DNA from 4 places in the Agrobacterium sp. 6Ca8 genome. Region 2 is predicted to be linked to each of the others. Evidence: predicted binding sites of a transcription regulator. Region 2 holds the regulator's gene; each other region holds the start of a gene.
What was found. Region 2 encodes PhoB, which activates phosphate uptake and scavenging genes when phosphate is short. Its sites were predicted from a motif close to TGTCATNNANCTGTCAT; they were not measured.
Positions count from the first base shown of each region.

Region 1: the regulator PhoB is predicted to act here: its motif matches at 1,750-1,766, upstream of ACZ5A6_RS07525 (ceramide glucosyltransferase).
Region 3: the regulator PhoB is predicted to act here: its motif matches at 1,959-1,975, upstream of ACZ5A6_RS08995 (BtaA family protein).
Region 4: the regulator PhoB is predicted to act here: its motif matches at 1,981-1,997, upstream of ACZ5A6_RS06565 (LTA synthase family protein).

Region 1 is NZ_AP026433.1:1,500,476-1,504,307, reverse strand. It holds gene ACZ5A6_RS07530 (hypothetical protein) at 1-287, shown strand, start outside; gene ACZ5A6_RS07525 (ceramide glucosyltransferase) at 522-1,664, opposite strand; gene ACZ5A6_RS07520 (DUF982 domain-containing protein) at 2,247-2,516, opposite strand; gene ACZ5A6_RS07515 (BON domain-containing protein) at 2,728-2,976, shown strand; gene ACZ5A6_RS07510 (DUF192 domain-containing protein) at 3,036-3,521, opposite strand; gene ACZ5A6_RS07505 (cold-shock protein) at 3,521-3,832, opposite strand, start outside.
Region 2 is NZ_AP026433.1:104,244-108,075, reverse strand. It holds gene ACZ5A6_RS00510 (aspartate aminotransferase family protein) at 1-776, opposite strand, end outside; gene ACZ5A6_RS00505 (GcrA family cell cycle regulator) at 1,207-1,740, shown strand; gene phoB (phosphate regulon transcriptional regulator PhoB) at 2,039-2,722, opposite strand; gene phoU (phosphate signaling complex protein PhoU) at 2,754-3,479, opposite strand; gene pstB (phosphate ABC transporter ATP-binding protein PstB) at 3,578-3,832, opposite strand, start outside.
Region 3 is NZ_AP026433.1:1,784,964-1,788,795, reverse strand. It holds gene ACZ5A6_RS09000 (class I SAM-dependent methyltransferase) at 1-668, opposite strand, end outside; gene ACZ5A6_RS08995 (BtaA family protein) at 665-1,915, opposite strand; gene ACZ5A6_RS08990 (transglycosylase SLT domain-containing protein) at 2,208-3,287, opposite strand; gene ACZ5A6_RS08985 (LysE family translocator) at 3,413-3,832, opposite strand, start outside.
Region 4 is NZ_AP026433.1:1,320,280-1,324,111, forward strand. It holds gene ACZ5A6_RS06560 (NAD+ synthase) at 148-1,827, opposite strand; gene ACZ5A6_RS06565 (LTA synthase family protein) at 2,059-3,832, shown strand, end outside.

The DNA.
Region 1 (3,832 bases), 1.4 Mb from region 2:
TGAGCGGAATGGATTTAAACATAGATTATAGATTCAGGAATTGTGAATTTAGTTACTGCACTATTAAGACATACGGATCAAAGTATGGGCCTTCACCCAGTGAGAACCTTAGGTTTGATAACTGCGATTTTTCCGGCTGTGACTTTATTGAAATCAGGAAAGGTTTTCCTGACTTCAGAAAGGGTGAAAACCATGTCTTTAAAAAGATGCCGACCATTGACGGCAGGGAGGATTTATCTGTCGATTGGGGAGAACATTTTCAATTGCGCGACCACCCGTTCTTTTAAGAAAGTTGCACGCCTCTGAGGGAATACAGATCAGGATCAACGTCGAGATCGTCACAAATTTACATCCGCCACAATGTCACAAATTAGAAATATCTAATACAAATATTATTCTTTTAAATCAAGTTGTTACGCATCGGAAAAGTGGAGAGATGGTGATTTCGAATCTCTCCACTCCGACCATTTAAAGCGAAACATTCGCTTGTCGGTGTAACCCCTTCAAATAATAGCTTCCGTTCAGTCCGCTGAAGGTCCGGCCAATGTGCTTTCGGCCGTGCCGATCGTCATGACATTGCCGCGCCATGCAACCGCGCTGCCGATCCAGCTGCGTACCCAGACGAATGGCATGATGACATCCCGCGCGACCATTGCCGGAAGGGTATAGAGTGATACCGGCCACCGGTTGAGAGCTGCGAGCGCCAGTTCCGGGCCATACATGATGGCGAGTACGGCAATCGCGGTGACGGCAAGGTTCGCATCCGCGGCAACGGCGGCAGCGAGCGCGAAGAGGAGCGGGGGAAGCGCGCCGGTGAGGATTTCCGGGGCGAAATATTGCGGGAAGGTGACGCGCCGCAGCCGCGCCCAGCGGGTCTGCCGCGACCAGATCTCACCGGCATGGCGCTGTCCGAGAGGCTGCTCGAACGGGGCCGACACCAGATGTACCTTGCGACCGGCATTTCTGACCAGCTTCGTGGAAGCGGCATCTTCGGCGATTTCGGCGGCGAGCGCGCGGATGCCGCCGCGCTCTTCCAGGAATGGCTTGTTCCACAACATCGATTTGCCCTGCGCGAAGCCCATGCCGATGGCTTCCGCCGCATATTGCCAGCGGCCTTGCGAGCCGTTGAGGAAGGCGCATTCCACATGCGCCCAAAAGCCATCCGGCCGGGAGCCGAGCGGTGGCGAGCAGACCAGTCCGCTATCCGGCCGCCAGGCCGACATCATGGTTTCGATATAGGATTGCGGCATCAAGACATTGGAATCGGCCAGAATGACCCATTCGTGTTGGGCAGCACGCCAGCCCTTGACGCAATTGTTCAGTTTGGGATTGGCGCTGATGCGATCATCGCCGATGAGCAATTGCGCTGAAACTGCGGGGAAGGCCGCGCTTGCCTTGCGCACTTCCTCGATCACGGGATCGAACTCGTCGGCGACACAGAACAGCAGCTCATAGTCCGGCCAGTTGAGCTGGAAGGCGCGCGACAGCGTCAGCGGCGTGAAAGTTTCGATGCCGCGCAGCGGCACCACCAGCGATACCGGCGGTTTCTGCCGGACAAGTGCGTTGTCCGTATCGCGTCTTTTCAGCCGCCAGCCTGCCAGAACGACGCCGAGAAGATTGAAGGCGAGGAGCAGAATTGCGCAAAGGGCAAAAACAGTTTCCATGCTGGCCAGTTCCACTCCCAAGCTTTCAGCGGTTTACCCGCCAACCGATTCCATGGAATTCGTCATTGCGGATTATAACGTTTGCATGACAGTTACATGTCATGTTCCGCAGGCAGGATCCGACTTCGGTCGTTCATGCGCCTCTGGCGCACGGGTCGATGCCGCGTTTGTTACCGAGAAAGCGTGAACGGTTTTTGCAGGCTACCTGTTCGCTAGGGGAGACGGTTGTTTGCCTGGTTGAATGCGATAACGACGAAGCGGGCGTGTCGCGCTATCAGGAATAGTCGCGTCGAAACACCGATTGTAAGACAGAAATCTATCCGAGTATTGACTGCCGGTGCATGGGGATAATTAAGACGGTGTATCTCACAGCAACCTCCCGATCCCTGTTCGCCCGGCCATTTGAATAGGACGACGCTCAGGCTTCAATCAAACGGGCGATCCACGAAGGTGGATTGCCCGTTGTTTTGACCTCTGGAGGCATGTTGATGAACGCAGATCAACTTCCCGCTCATCCGATTGTTATCACGTAAGTGATTGATATTTATTCGATAATATTCACAAAGCCTTCCGCGTGACGACCTAGTGGATGTTCAGAATATGCGCGTGGCTGCTTGCGACCAGAAACGATTCCCGCGCTTTTTCGATGTCGCATTTTCCGGCGATAGCATCGAGACAGTTCCTGCGTGCGTCCTCATATTCCGGTCCGTGTTCGTCCGGCCAGCGGTACATCAGCATGTCCAGCGCCACCAGAGGGCTGTAGATTTCCACCGCTGCGGATAGCGGCAGGTGGATAGCCACCGGCTTCATCCACGAGGCGTGGTGACACGGCTCCGTTTTGTTAATCAGCATGTCATTCTCCTCCCTGTTTCATGCGCCTTGACGGCAGATTTCACTCCCATGCGCGAAATGCTCACCTCACGAAATGGTTCCCGATCACCTAAAATGTGATCGGGCAGGGGGTTCCAATTTGCCAAGATGAATGGAAGATGAACGAATTGATGAACCGGAGATGAACAAAACCGTGATTCGGGCGTTGTAATAGCCAAGAAGGAGAACGCACATGTTCAATTTGTCAGGCATTCAGGAAAGCTTCTTTGGAGACCGCATGGCGGGTGTATGCGAGGCCATCACCTCTGCACTGGCTTTCGAAAACGGTCTCGAGAAGTCGCGGATTTCCGCAACCGTCGAAAATGACGTTATCTATCTTGAAGGGACGGCGGATTCGGTCGAGGCAATCGACATTGCCATCAATCTTGCCGCATCTATTTCCAATTGCCGGATTTTGAGCCATATCGAGCCGGTCTACTGAGATCTTGCCGGCCGGGCGAAACGTCGTCCGGCCTTTTCAGACGCAGTAACGCGGCAATGTCATTTCCGGTTGCCGATTTGTGCACTGCGAACCACATCGCCCGGTTTGATGCCGTAGCGTTTGGCAGTGCCGCCATTCAGTTCAAGCACGAATTTGACCGACCCACGGGAGCTGATGATCGCTTCCGAGTGTGGCACGGCGTTCTCGTGGATATGGGTTATGCGCCCGTCCCGGGCGATGAACAGCATGTCGAGCGGAATGAGAGTATTCCTCATCCACATGGCCACATCCCGCTCCTTGCCGAAATCGAACAGCATACCGCTTCCAAGCGGCATTGACTTGCGAAACATAAGGCCCTGTTCGCGCTGGTCGTTGTCCAGCGCCAGTTCCGCAACAAATTCGTGGGTTTCTCCGGAGGCGGTCTCTATCGTCAGCGGTTCGGATTGAAACGTCTGCTGCTGTTGAGCCTGTGCTGCGCTTGAGAGCGTGAAAAAAAGAAGCGCCAGAACGGCGCTCTTCATCAAGTTGCGAAACACAGCGGCCATCAGTGCGACATCCCGATCGGGGCCGGGTTGTCGGGGTGGATTTCCGCCGCCATCAAACCCTTGTCGCCATCGCCGAAGCGCACCAGCACCACCTGGCCCGGACGCAGTTCAGTGAGGCCGAAGCGGCGCAGCGTCTCCATATGCACGAAAATATCTTCAGTGCCTTCGCCGCGCGTCAAGAAGCCGAAACCCTTGGTGCGGTTGAACCACTTGACGATTGCACGCTCAAGCCCGCTTGATGGCGTGACCTGCACATGGGTGCGCACCGGCGGCAGCTGCGACGGGTGAACGGCGGTGGACTGATCCATCGA
Region 2 (3,832 bases):
GCAAGGCATGCGCCGAGCGGGAAACCGCCACCGATACCCTTGGCGACCGCCATAATATCGGGCGCAACACCGGTATGTTCATAAGCAAACAGCTTGCCTGTGCGGCCGACACCCGTCTGGACCTCATCGAAAATCAGCAGCAGGCCGTGCTCGTCGCACAATCCGCGCAGGATTTGCAGGAATTCCTTGCTGGGCGAGCGAATGCCGCCCTCGCCTTGGATGGGCTCGATCAGAAGTGCTGCAGTCTCAGCCGTGATGACGGCCTTGAGGGCATCGACATCACCGAACGGAACCTGATCGAAACCTTCGACCTTGGGACCGAAACCTTCGAGGTATTTCTGCTGGCCACCCGCGGCGATCGTCGCCAGTGTACGGCCATGGAAAGCGCCTTCGAAGGACACGATGCGGAACTTCTCCGGATGGCCCTTGGTATAGTGATAACGGCGGGCGGTCTTGATGGCGCATTCCAGGGCTTCCGCGCCTGAATTTGTGAAGAATACCTTGTCCGCGAAAGTCGCTTCCGTCAGGCGCCTGGCGAGTTTTTCCTGTCCCGGTACTTCATAAAGGTTCGAGACGTGCCAGACCTTCTCGGCCTGCGTCTTGATCGCATCAACGAGGTGAGGATGGGCGTGGCCCAGCGAGTTGACAGCGACACCGGCCGCAAAATCCAGATATCGCTCGCCGCTTTCCGTGAACAGCCATACACCCTCGCCGCGCTCGAAGCGCAGGGGGGCTCTTGAAAACGTATCAAACAATGGCGCGCCGGCTTCGGCCATGGCTGTATCACTCCTTGCGCAGATGCGCTGTCAAACTGTTGTCAATAGGCTTGCGGGGTTATCCCTCGCCTGAAAATCAAAATGCCGCCTTGCGGCGGCAGGGGCACTATTGTCACTTCGTTTGCCGATGTCAACAAAAGTCAGCGTTTCCCGGGCTTCTCAAGCACTAGTATGCGGCGGCGGGCCAGCCCCAAGGTGTTGCCTTTCAGACTCAATACGCCAGCAAGTTGGGGAAAACCGGAAAATCGATTCCAGATGATTCCCGCGACTCTTGCCACGGAGTCGGGCTGGCACTAGGTTAATCGCTAATTACTAGACTGCATTGCGGCGGAACTAGTCACCGAAAATCAGGCGGAAACCACGCTTGCGGCATGCGCGCGAGACGGAGAGGGATTCTGCCGAAAATACACGCGACAAGCGGAGAAGCGGCATGAACTGGACAGACGAACGAGTCGAAAAGCTCAAGAAATTGTGGTCCGAGGGCCTTAGCGCCAGCCAGATTGCAGCGCAGCTGGGCGGCGTCAGCCGTAATGCCGTGATCGGCAAGGTCCATCGTCTCAATCTGCCGGGACGCGTCAAGGCTGGCGGTCCAGTGACTTCGGCACGCTCCGCGCCGAAGCGTACCGCTGCCCCTGCACCGCGTGCGACGACTTTCGCAGGTCGCGTCAACGCGGCTCCGGCGCGCATCCTCACCCGTTCGAACGCGGCAACGGCGCTGCACGAGGAGATCGATATCGAGACCGCGCAGGTTCTCGATTACGTTCCTTCCAAGAACGTTGTCACGCCGATTTCCCGTCGCCTGACGCTGACGGAACTGACCGAGCGCACCTGCAAATGGCCGGTTGGCGATCCGCTGAAGGACGACTTCCATTTCTGCGGTTGTGAAGCGCTGGAATCTTCGCCCTATTGCAAGTTCCATGCGAAACTCGCCTACCAGCCGGTGAGCGAACGCCGCAAGGCTTGAGTGTTGCGGCACGCATTCAGCACTCAAAAATTACGGGCCTTCGGGCCCGTTTTTTTTGACAAAAATAAAGCCGCTTTCTGGGCGGCTTGATGGCAGGCCTCACACTTTCCCCTTACCATTGGGCGTGACCCTTCAATCCGGATTTCAACGCGCCGCCGATCTCCTACGGTCAAAACGGACAATGGCATCGAGTTTGGCGGATATTCATATTGAAAAAGCCCGAAACCGTTTCAGATTTCGGGCTTCCTGATTTTTTGGTGCATTACTTCGCCAGCGAAACTATCTGGTTTCGCTTCGCTCAGGCTTCCATCGAATATCCCGCACCACGCACCGTGCGGATGACATCCTGCATGTGCGAGAAATTCAGGGCCTTGCGCAGACGTCCGACATGCACATCGACAGTGCGCTCGTCGACATAGATATCATGACCCCAGACGCCATCCAGCAATTGCGAGCGGGAAAACACCCGACCCGGCGACGTCATCAGGAATTCCAGCAAGCGGAATTCCGTCGGGCCGAGGCGCACTTCGCGGCTTTTGCGGTGAACGCGATGGGTCTCGCGGTCCAGTTCGATATCGCCGCATTTGAGCACCGACGACAGAACTTCCGGACGGGCCCGGCGCAACATGGCCTTGACCCGGGCCATGAGTTCCGGCGTCGAGAACGGCTTGACGACATAATCGTCAGCGCCGGTAGCGAGACCGCGAACCCGTTCGCTCTCTTCGCCACGCGCCGTCAGCATGATGATGGGCAGGCGTTCCGTTTCCGGCCGCATTCTCAAGCGCCGGCACAGTTCGATACCGGAGACACCGGGCAACATCCAGTCCAGGATAAGAAGATCCGGAATGCGCTCCTGCAGCCTGATTTCCGCCTCATCGCCACGGGGTATCGTGTCGACGTCGTATCCCTCAGCCTCGAGATTGTAACGAAGCAGGACGCTCAACGCTTCCTCGTCTTCCACAACTGCAATCTTGGGCACCATATGCTGAACTCCGCAAGCTTCTGCTTGTCTGTTACTCGGTCACCGAACCAAGCGTGTTGGAACTGTCGTCCTTCGGACGCTCGCCCTCCGGCTGGCTGCCGGTGGTCATGTAATAGATCGTCTCTGCGATATTCGTCGCATGATCGCCGATACGCTCGATGTTCTTGGCGCAGAACAGAAGATGCGTGCAGGTGGTGATGTTGCGCGGGTCTTCCATCATGTAGGTCAGAAGCTCCCGGAAGAGCGACGTGTACATGGCATCGATTTCCTCGTCGCGTTCACGGATCGCATTGGCCTTTTCGGCGGAACGCGTGGAATAGACGTCGAGGACTTCCTTGAGCTGCACCAGCGCCAGGTCGGACAGATGCTCGATGCCGCGGGCGAGCTTGCGCGGAACGCCGGTGCCGGCGACAGCGATAACGCGCTTGGCCGTGTTCTTGCCAAGATCGCCGACGCGTTCGAGATCGGCGGCGATACGCAGGGTGCCGATGATCTCGCGAAGGTCTGCCGCCATCGGCTGACGCTTGGCGATGGTTACGATCGCCTTGTCGCCGATTTCGCGCTCAGCGTGGTCGAGAATGGTATCGTCCGAAATGACTTTCTGCGCAAGCGCAGCATCGGAATTGACGAGTGCGCGCACGGCGTCACCGCACATCTGCTCGGCAAGACCGCCCATTTCGGCGATGCGGCGCGTCAGAAACTTCAGTTCGTCGTCATAGGCAGACAGGATATGCGAATGGGTCGTTGTCTGTGTCATGGTCTATTCCTCCGGCTTGGCCTGCATGCGCGTGCCCAACAGCGGGGCACGGCAGAGGCACCAGTCTTGTACGGTTACGATAAAGCACCGGCCGGGGATCAGCCGAAGCGGCCCATGATGTAGTCCTGCGTGCGCTGGTCGTCCGGATTGGTGAACATCTTGTCGGTTTCGTTTTCTTCGACAAGATGACCAAGATGGAACATGGCCGTACGCTGGGAAACGCGCGCCGCCTGCTGCATGGAGTGCGTGACGATGACGATGGTGTAGTTGGTGCGCAGTTCGTGGATCAGTTCCTCGACCTTCGCAGTCGCGATCGGATCCAGCGCCGAGCACGGCTCGTCCATCAGGATCAC
Region 3 (3,832 bases), 1.2 Mb from region 2:
GGAAGCGTGATGACGGCCCGCCAGGCGTAACCCCGGGCAATCTCCTCGAATTCGAGATTACCGTCAAAACGGCCTGCCATGTTGGCCAGAACGTAACGGAGATTGGCGCGGGGCGCGACGTGGAAGCGGGTGAGCCATGCCTGCAAAAGTGCGCGGAACCACTTGGGCAATTGTTCCTGCTGGCCGAAATCGACGATGTGCAGCGAGCCGCCGGGCTTGAGAGCTGTCAGCGCCTGTTCGATCGCCTTTTCCCAGTCCGGTATCATCGAAAGCGCATAGGGGATCATGACTCGGTCGAAACCGTCCGGCTGACCGAATTCTGCGGCGCGGAAAGCGGTGGCGTCGGCCACGCGCAGAACGGGGCGTTCCGTCTTTCCGGTAAAATTCTCGGATGCGGTCAGCAGCATTTCGGCGGAGATATCGAGACCGAACAGTCTTGCTTCCGGAAACTTGCGGCTGGCCAGCAGCAGGTTGCGGCCGGTACCGCAGCCGACTTCAAGCAGCGTGCCACCCTTGGGCACGTCGAGGCCGGAAATGGTCCTGTCGCGGCCCAGAAGGTAATATTTGCGGGTAATATCGTAGATATGCCGCTGGTGGCGATACATGCGGTCCATCAGGCTCGCATGCGCCTCATCCGCAAGGCCGACATTCTCGCCGATGGTTTTCATGCCAGAGCCCTCTGATAGATATGGAAGCCGCCATAGATGGCCGAACGGTCCATGGCGTTGAGCTCATTGGAGCGTTCCTCGAGATAGATCCACTGGTTGCGGATATCGGCCGAGAGACGGCCTTCGATCACGCTCTTTTCGGCAGCGGTGCGGAAGATGACGCGGGCGCCGGGAGCGGCGGTGCGGCTGATCTGCGACCACAATTCGTTGAGCTGCACATCCGTCATCCAGTCCTGCGCATCGAGCAGAATGTAGCGATCGACGCCGTTTGCCGGCTTTTTGGAAAGCAGCTCGGTATAGGTGGCGTGGTGCACGGCAACGCGGGCGGTGTTGTTGCGGATCGTCTCGTAATATTCCCGCTTGAGATAAGCGGGCAGGGCACCCTCATGCGGCTCGGGATAACGGCGCGCGAAGGCCTGCCAGGCGAAATAATTGTCGCTGAGCGGAAAGTTGCAGGCAAGCTTTTCAAGCCGCTCCTTGAGGACGGAGGCGACTGTGCCGTCGTTGGAAAGGCTTGCCAGCTCGTCATATTGGCGGGGCGGAATGCCAAGGCCGAACAGCGAACTTTTTCGCTTTGTCAGCCAGCGCACCACCGGCTTGTCGAACAGCGGTGCGACCTTGCTGTCGAAGAATCGACGCTGTTCATCCAGCGTGCGGCTATTGGCCATTTCGGTCAGCTTGACGCCGTGCAGGCGCGCCATAAGGTGGCCGGCGCCGATGAAACGGCCGAGCAGACCGGTGCGGTATATGTTCCTGTCGAATACCGAGATGCGGCGACGGCCGGACAGGGTGCGCTTCGACCAGTAGGCCTTGGTCGTGTCGTCGAGATGGTCGGCGATGAAGCGGTCGTAGCCGTGACTATTGCTGCGCGTATTGGCGCGGCCGAACTGGCGAACCACATCCTGATGGGCCGGGAGATGGCGGAAGGCGGCAAGCTTCAGTTTGTTGAGGGCGATGTGATGCGGGTTAAGATCCACCACATCGATGCTGGCAGGGTTGCGGGAGAGGTAGGCCAGCATGTTGCAGCCACCCGAGCCGATGGTGACGATGCGGTGGCCTTCAGCAAGCTCCATCGCTTCCATATCGATTTCCGGGTCTTCCCAGATTTGCGGATAAACCAGACCGGAAAAGAGAACCCCGAAGAACCGTTCGGAAAAACCGCTTTTCGAGAGCGCCTTGTGCTGGAGCAATGCGGACTTCAGTTTCGTATTCTTGCTGAAGCCGGTCTTGGGTGCCGCACTCGTCATATGTTCACCTCTCAATAGATTGAGAGGCGTCTACAGTCACGACGCTACAGTTTGATGACAGGGGTTGTGGGCCGACGTAACGAATCGAAAAGGCGGTGTGAAACCACTCGGGTCTCAAGCTTTGATTTGGATGCGACGTCATCCTCGGGCTTGTACCGAGGATCCAGCCACATATCGTAAAATCAAAAGCTTGCAGATTCCAGGGACAAGCCCGAGGAGACGAAAGTGACGTGCTCGACGTTTTTAAGAAAAGCTGCTTTGCTGCATTGCAGTCCCGGCGCTGCTCAAAGGCTTACTTGCGCAGAACGTGCAGCATGCCCTTGCGCTTGGCGTCGTAATAATAACCGCGTGCATAAAGCCTGACAGCATTGTCCCGGTTGTTGTCGGCAACAAGCCAGGCGCCGCTCAGATATTTGACGGCATATTTGAGGTTGGTTTCGGCATCGAACAGGCCAGAGGCGGGGCCATCAAAGCCCATGGAGCGGGCCGTGGCGTGCTTGATCTGCATCAGGCCGAAGTGGCCGCCATTATAGGCGCCGGGATTGTATCTGCTTTCACGCTGCACCACGCGATGCACCAGATCTTCCGGCACATTATACATGACAGCGTATTTCGAAATAAGCCCGCTCAGCTTTTCACGTCCGGCCGGCGCGGATTTGTACGGCGCCGTCATCGTTTCGTTCTGCCGGATAGCGGCAAGGGCGGCGTTGGTCGGACCGGCCGCATAGGCCAGAACCGTGCTGTCCGGCTTCGGCAGGGGAATGACTTTCCGTTCCGCGGTCAGTTCGGTACCGATCGACGGCGTTCCGGGCGGCGGCGGTGCGGGCGGGAAGCTGCCCTTGACGGCAACCACCCGCGGCAGGTCGGCGGCAGAGTTGTGGGCCGCCGGTTTCGCGGCGGCACTTGCGGTTTCGATCGCTGCGGCTGCCGGCGTTGCGGCGTGCGGTGCAAGAGCCGCAGCCGTCGTCGGCGCGGCTGTCGTTACCGTTGCCTGCGCGACCTCTGTCTGTTGTTGCTGCGGCTGCATCTGGGTTGGGCTTGCCACTGCCGCTGCAATTTCGGCTGCCGGCGGCAGCGCCACGCGGCCACCCTTGACGGCGGCGACGGTTGGAAGCGATTCGGGCTGGGAAGAGGCTGCCACTTCAGTGGCATGTGCTGCCGGTGCGGCGGTATCAGCCGGGGTACCAGCCGTTTCCGACTGTGCGGAGGCTTGTGCCGGTGCGGTTTGGTTGACTGCAGCTATTTTCGGGCCGTTCGGCCCTTCCTTTGCGGCATATTCGACGCTGGTGCATCCGGCCAAAGCCAGTGCAAGGCCCACCGTGGAAGACAGAAGAAGTGCGCTTCTTCCGCGGAATTTTGCCGAATTTCGCATGTTGCCGCCTTCGTTATGCCTGTCTGTCGATACCCCCGCGTCGAGCGAAGCAGGCAGTGTCCCATCGAGCCTTCATTAACCTATTGTAAGGATAGCGGCAAGCCGGGACGTGGCGTCGCGGTTTTTCAGGCGGCGATGCGGCGGTATCCGGCGCTGACGGCACGGCCAGAAATGAAGTGAGTGCGGTATTTCGGCCGGATTTTTTTGTTGCCGGACATGCGGCGCACCAGTGCCAGCGTGGAGCCGGCAAAGAGTGCCTGCGCTGCCAGAATGCCAAGTGCCAGCAACAGGATTGCGGCCTGCGCTACGGCCAGCGTTTCGACCGCATTGCCGGAGGTGGAAACGAATTGCGGCAACAGTGCCAGGAAGAACATGAAATAGCGCGGACGCAACGCTGCAATGGCGTAGCAATCACGGAAAATGCCGCTGGATGATTTGCCGGGCAGATTGTCATTGTCTGCATTGGCTGCCTGGGCGGCGGGGGTGGCAAAGGTCCAAAACAGGAAAAGAATCAGCCAGCCGATACCCGTCCACTGAACGATTTC
Region 4 (3,832 bases), 1.2 Mb from region 2:
AGATAGGGAAACGGCGGGGCGTGTCCGCGCCGTTGGAGGAAAAGGATGCTTCTTCGCCATCGATATATGGCGAATCCGCAGCATCCGCACTCCGTCACCCCGAACTAGATTCGGGGTCCAGCAAGCTCCCTCCATGCCCTCCTTCGACTACCTGTCCCTGAACCGGTTGGTAATCGGATAACGGCGATCGCGGCCGAAGTTCTTCTTGGTGATCTTCACCCCGGGCGCGGATTGGCGGCGTTTGTATTCGGCGAGATAGAGCAGATGCTCGATCCGGTGCACCGTCGCGATATCATGGCCACGCGCGAGGATCTCCTCGACCGACATTTCCTTTTCCACCAGGCACTCCAGAATATCGTCCAGCACCGGATAGGGCGGTAGCGAATCCTGGTCTGTCTGGTTGGGTCGCAATTCAGCGGATGGCGCCTTGGAGATGATATTGGCGGGGATCACTTCGCCGGATGGCCCGAGCGCGCCCGGCGGCACATGGGAATTGCGCCAACTGGAGATGGCGTAGACCTGCATCTTGTAGAGGTCCTTGATGGGATTGAAACCGCCATTCATGTCGCCATAAAGCGTCGCATACCCCACCGACATTTCCGACTTGTTGCCTGTTGTCACCACCATCGAGCCGAACTTGTTGGAAACAGCCATGAGAATGGTGCCGCGTGTACGGCTCTGCAGGTTTTCTTCGGTAATGCCTTCTTCCGTGCCTTCGAACATTTCCGAAAGCGACGACAGGAACCCATCCACCGGTTCGGCAATGGGCACGATATCGTAACGGCAGCCAAGTGCCTTGGCGCAATCGGCTGCGTCCTTCAGCGAATCCTCGGAGGTGTAACGATAGGGCAGCATGATGCAGCGCACCCGCTCTTCGCCCAGCGCATCAACAGCAAGCGCAGCGCAGATCGCCGAATCGATACCGCCGGAAAGGCCGAGAACCACGCTCTTGAAGCCGTTCTTGTTGACGTAATCGCGAAAGCCCAGCATGCAGGCGCGGTAATCCGCCTCCTCGCCTTCAGGGATTTTCGAGAAAGGACCGCTCTCGCAGCGCCAGCCTTCTGCGGTGCGTTTCCAATCGGTGACGGCAAGGGTCGCCTCGAACTGGCTCATCTGGAAGGCAAGGGTCTTGTCGGCATTAAAACCGAAGCTCGCGCCGTCGAAAACCAGCTCGTCCTGCCCGCCAAGCTGATTGGCGAAGACCAGCGGCAAGCCGCTTTCGATTACCTGCTTCAGCGCCACCTGATGGCGCACATCCAGCTTGCCGCGATAATAGGGTGAACCATTCGGCACCAGCAGGATTTCCGCCCCGCTTTCGGCAAGCGTTTCGCACACACCCATATCGTTCCAGATTTCCTCGCAGATCGGAATGCCGATCCTGACACCGCGGAAATTATAGGGACCGGAGATCGAACCTTCGGCGAAAACGCGTTTTTCATCGAACTCGCCGTAATTCGGCAGGTCGATCTTGTCACGCAGCGCGATGATCTTGCCGCCATCCAGAAGCGCAACCGAATTGTGCCGGCCCGCTTCGCCCTGACGCGGAAAACCGATGACGACGCCCGGCCCGCCATCGGCGGTTTCCGCCGCCAGTTCTTCCACGGCCTTCAGGCACGCTTTCAGAAAAGCCGGCTTCAATACCAGGTCTTCCGGCGGATAGCCGGATATGAACAGCTCGGTCAGAAGCAGGAGATCGGCACCCTGCGTCGCCGCATCGGCCCGTGCTTCGCGCGCCCTGGCGAGATTGCCCGCCACGTCGCCAACAGTCGGATTGAACTGCCCGACGGCAATTCGAAGATGGTTTTTGATGTCGTGTCTGTCGCTCATGGCTTTTCAATACCGCGCCCGTGCCCGCTCCGCAACGCGGCAATTGCATGCCGCACCACCTTGATAGGATGAAGCCGCAACAGGCATTCACGCTAAGGTTATCACCGCACCGGCCACACTCCGCAAAGTTCATGTCGCGTTCATCGCGCTTATGTGACAGTTACATGACAGTTTTGCGACGCCCCGATTCACCTCCCCGAATTGCGCGGTGTTGCCTCGTAATACCGGAGTATGAGTTTGAGAAATTCGGCGCCAAAAACAACGGCTTCCGAAAAGGCTGATTTTGTCTTTTCGCCTGCATGGACGCGGAGCCTTTCCAAGCTTTCGGGTAAGGCCTACACGCTTGCCAATCTGACATTTTCGTCGGTCGTGCTTGTCGTCGCGCTGGAATGGATCGCCCGCGGTTCGCTAGTTGATGTCGGCACCTTCCTCACCTCATCCGCCCGCCCCGGCATGACCACCATCGCCGCCGTGCTGCTGCTGCTCGTAGCGCTGGATTCCATCCTCGGCAGCCGTTACCTGTCGCTCATCGCCGTTGCGCCGCTTTGCGCGCTGACAGGGCTGATTTCCGCGCAGAAACAGACCTATCTCTCCGATCCGCTTTATCCCTCCGACCTGCTGTTCGGCCGGCAGATCCTCGAGCTTCTGCCCACCATGCTGAAAGCCCAGCCGCTGACGGCCGTGCTGGTCGGCCTTGGCCTTTGCGCCACGGTTGCGGCCCTTTCCACCCTGTGGCTGCTGGCGCGGCGTTATTCGCCGGGCTTGAGCTGGCGCGAACGCGCCGCAGGTCTTGTGCTGGCGCTGCCGCTTCTGGCCGGCCTCGCCTCGCTCATGGACTATTCGCATTATTCGTGGGTGCGCGATCGTCTCAACATCATCCCCATGATGTGGGATCAACAGGAGAATTACCGCCATAACGGTTTCCTGATGGCCTTTGCCTTCAATATTCCCATGGCCAACGTCTCGGCGCCGCAGGGTTACGGCCAAAACAGCATCGCAGACCTGACCTCGGAACCCGCCGCCTTTGCCGCCAACACGGGCGATTACCCTGATGTCATCATGTTGATGAGCGAATCGCTGTGGGATCCGACACGGCTTGAAAACGTGAAGCTCTCTGCCGATCCGATGCCCAACATCCGCGCCAAGCAATCCGGCAACGTGTTCTCGCCGGAATTCGGCGGCATGACGGCGAATGTGGAATTCGAGGCGCTGACCGGCTTTTCCAACGCCTTCCTGCCCTATGGCAGCATTCCCTACCAGCAATATATCCGCCGCCCGGTGCCCTCGCTTGCCAGCTTCTTCCGTGGCGAAGGGTATTCGGCAATCGCCATGCATCCGTTTCAGGAATGGTTCTGGAACCGCAAGGAAGTTTACAGGAATTTCGGCTTCGAGGAGTTCCGCTCGGAAGAGACATTGCCGCCCATGGAAAAGCGCGGCAACTTCGCCTCCGACGACGCGCTGATGGACCAGATCATGGTGGCCGCGGACGATGCGCGCAACCCGCTCTTCCTCTTCGCCGTCACCCTGCAGGGACACGGACCTTACGAGGCGGGCCGTTATGCCAGCGACACCATCGGCGTAGAGGGCGATCTTTCCGCTTCCGCATCGCAGGCGCTTGGTACCTATGCGCAGGGCGTGGCGGAGGCCGACGACGCCCTTCTGAAGCTGATGCGCTGGGCAAAAAAGCGCGAGCGCGAAACCATCATCGTGCTCTTCGGCGATCACCTGCCGCCGCTTGGCCAGACATTCGTGGAAAGCGGCTACATGCCGGGCATGGTGGCCAGCCGCCGCGCGCCGCTGGAAGTCATGAAAAAGGAACACGAGACGCCGCTCGTCGTCTGGTCCTCGAAGACGGGCGTGCGCAAGAATATCGGCACCATCAGCCCGGCGCTGTTGCCCTATCACGTACTGAAAACAGCCGGTTTCTCAGACCCCTTCTATACGGGGACTTTGGGTGAAGTGCAGGATGCGTTTTCCGTCGTCGACCGGCATATGCTCGTGGCAA